Regions from separate parts of the Microbacterium sp. Y355 genome, predicted to be linked through region 1. Evidence: predicted binding sites of a transcription regulator. Region 1 holds the regulator's gene; each other region holds the start of a gene.

Evidence for each region. Region 1 encodes HrcA, which represses chaperone genes, less so after heat shock. Its sites were predicted from a motif close to TTNGCACTCGNNNNNNNCGAGTGCNAA; they were not measured.
Region 2: groES (co-chaperone GroES) is a predicted target of HrcA. The motif match lies at 1,669-1,695, and genes of this name have one in related genera.
Region 3: groL (chaperonin GroEL) is a predicted target of HrcA. The motif match lies at 1,533-1,559, and genes of this name have one in related genera.

Annotation. Positions count from the first base shown of each region.
Region 1 covers NZ_JCAIUD010000001.1:262,213-265,564, forward strand. Annotated here, with positions in the region: gene AC1C2O_RS01305 (DUF1990 domain-containing protein) at 1-126, shown strand, start outside; gene hemW (radical SAM family heme chaperone HemW) at 126-1,343, shown strand; gene hrcA (heat-inducible transcriptional repressor HrcA) at 1,400-2,434, shown strand; gene dnaJ (molecular chaperone DnaJ) at 2,475-3,352, shown strand, end outside.
Region 2 covers NZ_JCAIUD010000001.1:1,531,653-1,535,004, reverse strand. Annotated here, with positions in the region: gene AC1C2O_RS07395 (hypothetical protein) at 1-204, shown strand, start outside; gene AC1C2O_RS07390 (THUMP-like domain-containing protein) at 308-1,597, opposite strand; gene groES (co-chaperone GroES) at 1,782-2,078, shown strand; gene rarD (EamA family transporter RarD) at 2,221-3,144, shown strand; gene AC1C2O_RS07375 (ABC transporter substrate-binding protein) at 3,327-3,352, shown strand, end outside.
Region 3 covers NZ_JCAIUD010000002.1:115,631-118,982, reverse strand. Annotated here, with positions in the region: gene groL (chaperonin GroEL) at 1-1,496, opposite strand, end outside; gene AC1C2O_RS17595 (LytR C-terminal domain-containing protein) at 1,608-2,183, opposite strand; gene AC1C2O_RS17590 (DUF3263 domain-containing protein) at 2,242-2,499, opposite strand; gene AC1C2O_RS17585 (DUF2332 family protein) at 2,509-3,352, opposite strand, start outside.

The DNA of each region.
Region 1 (3,352 bases):
CGCGCATTCGACGCACCCAACTCGCTGCTCTATCGATTCGTGCCTGGGCTGGTGAAGCGCCGCCGTAAGGAGCTCTTCGCACGGTACCTGCGCGCAATCTCTCCGCTGTACACGACACCGCTCTGATGGCGGGTCCACTTCCGCTCGGGGATCCAGCGCCGTCAGATGGCCGATTTCCCGAAGATCTTCCTGTCGATCTGAGCATGCCGTTCTCGGCATATCTGCATGTGCCGTTCTGTCGGGTGCGCTGTGGCTACTGCGACTTCAATACATACACTTCGGGCGAGCTGCGCGGCGCACGGCAGGACGAATACGCCGATACGCTCGCGGTCGAGATCGCGCTGGCTCGACGTGTGCTGGCGGATGCTGGCGCGCTGCGACCCATGGACACCGTTTTCTTTGGTGGGGGCACGCCGACGCTGCTTCCGGCGGGCGACCTGGCTCGGATGCTGGACACTGCGGTGGACGCGTTCGGTCTGAGCGACGGCGCCGAGGTCACGGTCGAAGCAAACCCCGACACCGTGACGCCCGACGTCGTTCGCACACTGGTGGATGCGGGCGTCACCCGGCTCTCGGTGGGTATGCAGTCCGCTGTGCCGCATGTGCTCGCGGCGCTTGACCGCACGCACCAGCCAGAGAACGTCCGCACTGCAGTTGAAGCGGCGAAGGACGCAGGCCTCGCTGTCAGTGTCGATCTGATCTATGGCGCGCCGGGGGAGACTCTCGGCGATTGGGAGGCGTCGCTGGATGCCGCCCTCGAGCTGGAGCCCGATCACATCTCCGCGTACGCGCTGATCATCGAGGACGGCACGAAGCTTGCCCGTCAGATTCGTCGCGGTGAGGTGCCGACGCCTGACGATGATCTGCAGGCCGATATGTACGAGCTCCTCGACGCGCGTCTCGCCGCGGCAGGTTTCGACTGGTATGAGCTGAGCAACTGGGCGCGAAGCGCCGAGCAGCGGTCGCGCCACAACCTGGCGTACTGGCGCGGGAGCGACTGGTGGGGCTTCGGACCAGGGGCGCACAGCCACGTCGCTGGACTTCGTTGGTGGAATGTGAAGCATCCAGCAGCGTATGCGCAGCGCCTGGCGGCATCCGAATCGCCTGCCGCCGGAACAGAACGACCCGATGCCCAGGCTCACCTGCTCGAGCGAGTGCTGTTGGAAAGTCGACTCGCTGAGGGAATCGCGGTTACCGCTATTCCTTCTCAGAACCGCACCCGGGTGGCGGGGCTGATCGCCGATGGGATGGTAGACCCGGCGGCGGCGCTCAAGGGACGCATTCGTCTCACGTTGAAGGGGCGTCTCCTGGCTGACGCCGTGGTGCGCGAGCTCACTGACTAGCACTACGGGTAGAATTGGCACTCCGAGTATGTGAGTGCCAGACGGGAGGGCGAAAAATGGTCACTGAACGTGGACTTGAAGTCCTCCGAGCTATCGTGCAGGACTACGTCGAGACCCACGAGCCCGTTGGCAGCAGATCGATCGTCGATCGGCATTCCTTCGGCGTCTCAGCCGCGACAATCCGCAACGATATGGCGCTCCTCGAGGACGAAGAACTCATCGTCGCGCCGCACACCTCATCGGGGCGCGTGCCGACGGACAAGGGCTACCGGGTCTTTGTGGATCATCTCGCACAGTTGCGACCGCTCTCTGGATCCCAGCGCACTGCGATTGAGTCGTTCCTTGCCGATCCTGCCGATCTTGATGATCTGATGGCGCGGACCGTGCGCGTACTCACGCAGGTCACCGGGCAGGTTGCACTCGCGCAATACCCATCTTTCGCGCGTGCACATCTCACGCACATCGAGCTGGTGACGCTCGCGCCGAACAGACTGCTGGTGGTGCTCGTGACCGATGCCGGCGGTGTGTCGCAGCGCATCGCGGGGCTGCCGATCGAACTCGACGATGCTGATGTCGCCGTGCTTCGCGCTCGTCTGTCTGCGCTGCTGACCGGCCAATCAGTACGCGAGGCTACTGACCGAGTGCAGTCGATGATCACCACGCCCGACGCAACCCACACCGATATCGCGTTGCGCGTGGTGGCGGGCATCATCGGCGAGGAGCTGGCCGAGTTCCGTCAGGAGCGGCTGGTCATGGCAGGGGCGGCGACTCTGGCCAAGCGCGAACAGGACTTCCGCGGTAGCATCCATCCTCTCCTCGAAGCAATCGAGGAGCAGGTGACGCTCCTGCGGCTCATGAGCGAGATGGTGACCGACGAGCATGGTCTGGCGGCGAGTATCGGCACGGAGAACGAACCGTTCGGGCTGCCAGAGGCATCTATCGTCGCGAGCAACTATCTCACTCAGGGGGGCACTGCGCGCGTCGGCGTAATGGGCCCCACCCGGATGGACTATCCGAGTAATCTCGCTGCGGCACGGGCTGTCGCCCGTTACCTGTCACGGATGCTCGACGAAGACGAAGCGAGCCGCTGAAGCGGATTGCACGCGTGCACGCACACGCAGAAAGGTGATTGTGGCGGACCACTATGAGGTCCTCGGAGTGTCACGTGACGCAACGACGGACGAGATCAAGAAGTCGTATCGGAAGCTTGCACGGCAGCTGCACCCGGACGTGAACCCGGGAGACGACGCTGCTGAGAAGTTCAAGCTCGTAACCCACGCGTACGACGTGCTCAGCGATGACGACTCACGTCGCCGCTATGACATGGGCGGCGGTGACGGTGCCAACAACGGTGGCGGAGACTTCGGCGGGTTCGGAGGCTTTGGCGACATCTTCGAGACGTTCTTCGGCGCGCAGGGCGGTGGCCGCGGCGGTCGGCCTCGGTCACGCCGTGAGCGTGGGCAGGATGCGCTGGTGCGCGTCACCCTCGATCTCGGCGATGTCGTCTTCGGTGCGCACCGAGACATCGAGGTAGACACCGCGGTGCTGTGCGAGACGTGCAACGGTTCGTGCACGCAGCCGGGTACATCGCCGGTGACGTGCGACATCTGTGGCGGCTCTGGGCACGTGCAGCGTCAGGTGCGGAGCCTGCTCGGCAACGTCGTGACCTCACAGCCATGCGGCACCTGCGAGGGCTACGGCACAGTCATTCCGCATCCGTGCGGCACCTGTGCAGGTCAAGGACGCGTGCGCTCTCGCCGCACCGTCTCGCTGGATATTCCGGCCGGCGTCGAGACCGGTCTGCGCCTGCAGCTGCCCGGCTCCGGTGAGGTCGGCAAGGCGGGTGGGCCTCACGGCGACCTGTACGTCGAGGTCACTGTCTCGCCCCATGCAGCGTTCAGTCGCGATGGCGATGATCTGCTTGCAACGCTCGAAGTGTCGATGTCGGATGCGATTCTTGGCACCGAAACCTCGATCGACGGTCTGGATGGCCAGGTGGATCTGGAGAT
Region 2 (3,352 bases), 1.3 Mb from region 1:
CCGACCAGTGAGACGCCGCCGACGGAACTAGCTGTTACGGCATCCGTGGGTGGAGTCCTGACGCAGTACATCATGATCCAGACCGAACGGCGCGGCCAGCAGCTCACGGTCGTGAGGAGCCCGGACGTTCAGGAAGCCGAAGTCGAGGTTGAGCTCGATGTTGGCGACAAGGTCGAGATCGAGCTCGACGACAAAACCGGCTGAAATCGAGGTGGTGCACTAGCTCTCTGAACCCGCCCCCCTGGAGCCGGGAAAGTATTCTCCCATCGCCACGGATGCCGGGCGCCCGCCTCGCGCGGCCGCCCGCTCAGACTCGGTCGGCGAGGATCGCCATCCGCTTGTCGCCGGTGCGCGTGAGGATCAGCGTTGCCGACTGCGATCCCTTGAGGTTCAGCTTCTTGCGGAACGCGGCGGGGTCGATGTCCATCCCACGTTTCTTGATCTCCAGAGTGCCGATGTCGTTTGCACGAAGCACGGCGTTGATCGACTTGGGATTCGCGGCCATGACCTCGCGCACCCGGAACGACTGCACGAACGGGCTCGTGAGAGCGGCATCACCGGTGATGTAGGCGATCTTTTCGTCCAGCATCCCGGCCTCGAGGCTGCGTGCGACGTCGCCGATCAGGCGCGCACGGATGACCGCACCATCGGGTTCGTGCAAGAAGGCGCCGAGTTCACGGACGTCGGCGTCCTCGGCATCCGCCCCGCCGGTGAGTTCATGCGATTCCTCCCCGCGGTTCACCAGCGCCGCCCGGCGGACACCTTCGCGAGCCAGCACGCCTGACCACAGCACGAGTTCGACGACGCTGCCGTCGGCGCTGACCCACTGTGCTTCGGCATCCGCGGGAAGCGCATCGCGGTCGTGCCCTGGGCCGAGTTTGATGCCCGTCGGAACTCGGGATGCGAGGTCGAAGGCCCAGTCGAGTGAGGGGGAGTAGTCGGATGCAGCGACCCTCCGCGTCTCGCCATGACCTGCCGTCCGGCGAGCGGGGTCGAGCCAGACCGCAGTGCCGCTGCCTCGGAGATGTGCAGCTTCTTCGGGCGAATCGGCGGAATTGCTCCGAGGATGCTGCACATCTCCGAAGTTCGCGCCGGTGAAGTTCGCGCCGGTGAAGTTCGCGCTCACGAAGTCCTCGGCCGTGCCGTGCTGCACGGTCACTTCATCGCCGAACGGGGCCAGGTTGTAGGCGGCGATTGCGGCCGTCACTTCGTCGGCATCCACCGCGAGCACACTGAGGCCAGCGCCGGCGAATGCGAGTGCATCGCCGCCGATACCGCATCCGAGGTCGGCGACGTGTGAGATTCCGGCGCGGCGCATGCGTCCGGCGTGTCGTGCGGCGACTCCCAGACGCGTGGCCTGCTCGAAGCCGGCTCTCGTGAACAGCATCCGCTCGGCGAAGCCGCCGAACTTGGCTGCGCCCTTCGCGCGCAGATGAGCCTGGCCGACGACAGCCGATACGAGATCGGGGGAGTGGCCTGCAGCGCGCAGGCGGGAGACAGCCTGCGCGACCTCCGCCGTCGATTCGATCGTGCCGACCTCATCGAGCAGTCGGAGTCCCTCTGGGGTGAGCAGGGCGGTGAGCTCAGACAGTTCCACGTGCCCAGCCTACGAGGCGGCAGGTCACGGGCCTCATCGGCGGACGAAGATCTGGCTCAAGATGTCCAAAACTGGCACTCGCATTGCATGAGTGCCAGCCGACGGCATACACTTGAGTTAGCACTCTCGGGTTGAGAGTGCGAACAAGTCTTTCGTGTCAGCGTCAAGAAAGAAGAGGTAGACCGTGTCGGTTTCCATCAAGCCGCTCGAAGACCGCATCGTCATCCAGCAGGTCGAGGCCGAGCAGACCACCGCGAGTGGGCTGGTCATCCCTGACACTGCCAAGGAGAAGCCCCAGGAGGGCGAGGTTGTGGCCGTTGGCCCCGGCCGCATCGACGACAACGGCAACCGTGTTCCGATCGACGTCGCCGTCGGCGACCGCGTTCTGTACAGCAAGTACGGCGGCACCGAGGTGAAGTTCGGCGCCGATGAGTACCTCGTGCTCTCGGCTCGCGACGTCCTCGCCGTCGTCGTTCGCTAAGCGTTTCGACAAAGCGTAGAAGGCCCGGATGCATCACGCATCCGGGCCTTCTTGCATTCCACCCGGACAGCTGCCGCTCGTTTCCTGCCAACATCACGCGCGCGTGCGACTCAAGGTCCGTGGCCGGGCATAGTGTGATCCAGTGATCACAGACCGCAGCAGCCAGTCCGCCGGTGTGGCATACGCGGGCGGGGCATATCTGCTCTGGGGTATCCTGCCGCTGTACTTCCTGTTGCTCGTGCCAGCAGGCCCGTGGGAGATCGTCGCCGCGCGAGTGGTGTTCTCTTTCATCTTCTGTCTGCTGCTGCTGACCATCGCTCGCGGCTGGCGCAGGATCATCGCGATCATCCGACAGCCACGGCTGCTCGGCTGGACCGCGCTCGCCGGAGCGCTCATCTACTTCAACTGGCAGGTGTTCCTGATCGGAACCCTCACCGGGAATGTCGTCGAGACGTCCCTGGGCTACTTCATCAACCCGATCGCGACGGTGCTGCTCGGCGTCTTCGTGCTGCATGAGCGCATCCGTCGATTGCAATGGGTCGCGATAGGTATCGCGCTGATCGCCGTCGTGGTGATCATTGTGGCCTACGGCTCGTTCCCTTGGATCGCGCTGTCGCTGACAGCATCCTTCGGGATCTACGGTTTGATCAAGAAGAAGATCGGGCCTGCGGTGGATGCCGTGAGCGGCCTCACCCTCGAATCGTTCTGGCTTCTCCCCGTTGCTGTGGTTCAGCTCATCATCGTGGCGCAGACCACCGGCATCACCTTCGGTACCGAGGGGACGTGGCACACGTCTCTCATGCTGTTCGCCGGTATCGCCACCGCGGTGCCGCTGCTGCTGTTCGCCGCCGGCGCCCGCCGCATCAATCTCACGGTCATCGGGATGATCCAGTTCATTACGCCGATCATGCAATTCCTGACGGGTGTGCTCATCCTGCATGAGCCGATGCCCGCCGAACGCTGGATCGGGTTCATCATCGTCTGGATCGCGGTGTTCGTCTTCGTCGTCGACCTGCTGATCGCTGCCGGTCGGGGCCGTCGCATCCGTCTTGCGCCGATCGCGTGATCCCCCGCGGGATCCGTCCCAGGGAGATGTCGTGATCCGACGCACGAAGATGTCATGTTCGTGAAACATTCGGTATCACACCGTTAACGCATCGCAACACACGGATGACGAGTTCGCGTATACGTTTAGGTCACGGACGGCGCCCGAGTCGTCCGGGAACCATGAACCAGCAAGGGAGCAGCATGAGCGTCTTCACACACACGCGCGC
Region 3 (3,352 bases), on a different contig from region 1:
CGCGTCACCTTGGCGGGGTCGATGATGCCAGCGGCGAACATCTCCACGTACTCACCGGTTGCGGCGTTGAGGCCGTGACCGCTGGGAAGCTCGGAGACCTTGTGAGCGACAACACCGGGCTCGAGACCGGCGTTGAGCGCGATCTGCTTGAGCGGAGCGGAGATGGCGACGCGAACGATGTTCGCACCCGTTGCCTCGTCACCCGTGAGCTCGAGAGCATCGAGAGCCTTCGTACCGGCCTGGATGAGCGCGACGCCACCACCGGGGACGATGCCCTCTTCGACGGCTGCCTTCGCGTTGCGAACGGCGTCCTCGATGCGGTGCTTGCGCTCCTTGAGCTCGACCTCGGTTGCAGCTCCTGCCTTGATGACCGCGACGCCACCAGCGAGCTTGGCGAGACGCTCCTGGAGCTTCTCACGGTCGTAGTCGCTGTCGGTGTTCTCGATCTCGCGGCGGATCTGGGTCACGCGACCCTCGATCTGCTCGGTCTCGCCAGCACCCTCGACGATGGTGGTCTCGTCCTTGGTGATGATGACCTTGCGCGCACGGCCCAGCAGGTCGAGGGTCGTGTTCTCGAGCTTGAGACCGACCTCTTCGCTGATGACCTGAGCACCCGTGAGGATCGCGATGTCCTGCAGCTGAGCCTTGCGACGGTCGCCGAAGCCGGGAGCCTTGACGGCAGCCGACTTGAAGATGCCGCGGATCTTGTTCAGCACCAGAGTCGCAAGAGCTTCGCCCTCGACGTCCTCGGCGATGATGACGAGTTCCTTGCCGTCCTGGATCACCTTGTCGACGACCGGGAGAAGATCCTTGATGTTCGAGATCTTCGAGTTCACGATGAGGATGTAAGGCTCCTCGAACACGGCCTCCTGGCGGTCTGCATCCGTCACGAAGTACGGGTTCAGGTAGCCCTTGTCGAAGCGCATGCCCTCGGTGAGCTCAAGCTCGGTACCGAAGGTCTGCGACTCCTCGACGGTGACGACGCCTTCCTTGCCGACCTTGTCGATCGCCTCGGCGATGAGCTCGCCGATCTCGGTGTCGGCGGCGGAGATGGATGCCGTGGCGGCAATCTGCTCCTTGGAGTCGATCTCCTTAGCGCTGGCAAGCAGCTCAGCGGTGATCGCTGCAACGGCCTTCTCGATGCCGCGCTTGAGCGAGATCGGGTCGGCGCCGGCTGCGACGTTGCGCAGGCCTTCACGGACGAGTGCCTGAGCGAGGACGGTCGCGGTGGTGGTTCCATCACCTGCGACGTCGTCGGTCTTCTTGGCGACCTCCTTGACGAGCTCCGCACCGATCTTCTCGTACGGGTCGTCCAGCTCGATCTCCTTGGCGATCGACACACCGTCGTTAGTGATCGTGGGAGCGCCCCACTTCTTCTCAAGCACGACGTTGCGGCCGCGCGGGCCGAGGGTCACCTTGACAGCGTCGGCGAGGATGTTGAGGCCGCGCTCGAGACCGCGACGGGCCTCCTCATCGAAAGCGATGATCTTTGCCATGAGTTTTGTCGTCCCTCCTGGACGTAGACGTTCTGGTTAGCACTCACAGTACGAGAGTGCTAACGCCCATTCTGGCACTCGACCCCATCGAGTGCAAGCCACGAGAGGCGTCTATTCTGCGGGAGGCTCCACAGGCTCAGGCGCGACGGTCATGCGGTCAAGGCCAATGGCGACGACCAGTTGCTTCTGCTCGGGGTTATTCGGGTCAGCATAGGCATCGCTCTGCGCGACCTGCGCTCCGCCGATCAGATCAGCAAGCCCGATAGCCGCCAACTGGTCGGCCTCGGCCAGGTAGTACACGGTGGTGTCGGCGAAATCCTGTGTTCCCGCGTCACCGTAGCTCACTGATTCAGGGGCCCAGCCGTTGTTGATGAGCGTCTCGCGTACCTGCACGTCCAGACCCTCCTCCGGCGTGGCGTTGAGCACCAGTACCGAATAGGTCGTGTCGACGACCCCGGTGTTTTCGGGTGCCGGCTCCGCGGTCGAGCCGACTCCGGGGAACAGAGTGATGCGTCCCATCAGCATCAACGCGACGAAGATGCCGACGACGACGATCACGAGTGCGGCAACAAAAGACCACAGCAGCACGACCCAGCCGTTCATTCCAGGGGCTTCGGCTCGATGCGCTCCTACGCGTCCAGAGGAACGGGGAACATCATCGAAGCGATCTTTGACGGGCTGAGGCACTCGTCGATGTTATCTGGCGGGGCCTTGGAATCCACACATAGTGCGCAGTCGGCGTCGCTCAGCCCGCGAATCCACGCATTCGCGCCACGCGCTTATCCGTTCTACTCTCGCGCAGCCGACGCAATCGTCGCACCAGCAGAGGGTCATGATCGAGCGCCTGCTCTGTGTCGATCAGCCGTCCGAGCAGTTGGTAGTAGCGCGCAGGACTCATGCCGAGCTTCGTGCGGATCGCCTCTTCCTTCGCGCCGCCGTGCCGCGGCCATGCGGCTTCCAGCGCGAGGATCGCGCGGTCGCGATCCGTGAGGTCTCCGAGCATGCGTCCAGGCTAAGGGCGATTCCCCGGCGAACCAGCGCGCCACTCCCACCAGCGCCCCAATGGGTCGGCGGCCGCACGCACTTCCCCGTCGACTGCGACGACGAATCCCGGCCAGGTGCTGGCATCCACCGGCGGATGCCAGGCGTCATGAAGTTTCGGCGCGTCGATGGTGATCCAGCGCGCTGGCAGGTGCTGCAGTTGCGTGATCAGCGACTGCCGCGGCGCCCAGGGAATATGAGCGAGAACGCCGGGCGTTGTGATCACGAGCGTCGCGTCAGGTGGAGCGGATGCAGCGAGCGCCACCACCTGCTCCCCGGCGTCACCGGGCACCATCGTGGGAGGATCTGCCGCAACGATGTCGAGCGCGGCCGTGATCCGCGCCTCCCGACCTGTCTCCCCCGGCCAGACGAGTCCCTGCAGCCAGGCACGATCTCGCGGGTCGCTGGCATCGAGCGGATCAAGGTCGATACCTGCACGCCAGACGATCTGAGGCATCCGCAGCGGCGGGATCTCCCCACGCACCTCGCTGGTGAGCACGACTTCAGAGGGTCCGTCATCCGGATCGAGAGCCGCACGCAGTCTGCCGTCGGCGCCAACGAAGCGATAGGAGTAGCGATCTGGGTAGAGGCAGAGGCCTCCGGACGCGCCGATCTCGAGCAGCGCGATCGGCCCGTCGATCTCGGAGAGCACCGGCAGCAGGGGCGCGAGGCGCAGTGGCTCGTTTGTCTGCACCCGGCGCGCAGAGCATTCCGCGACGATCTCGTCCGCGTGAGCGAGAAGAAACGCCCGCCACGTCTCGAAACCCGCCAGCGGTGCGCCCAGCATCCGCGTCACTGCGAACACCAGCGGGGGC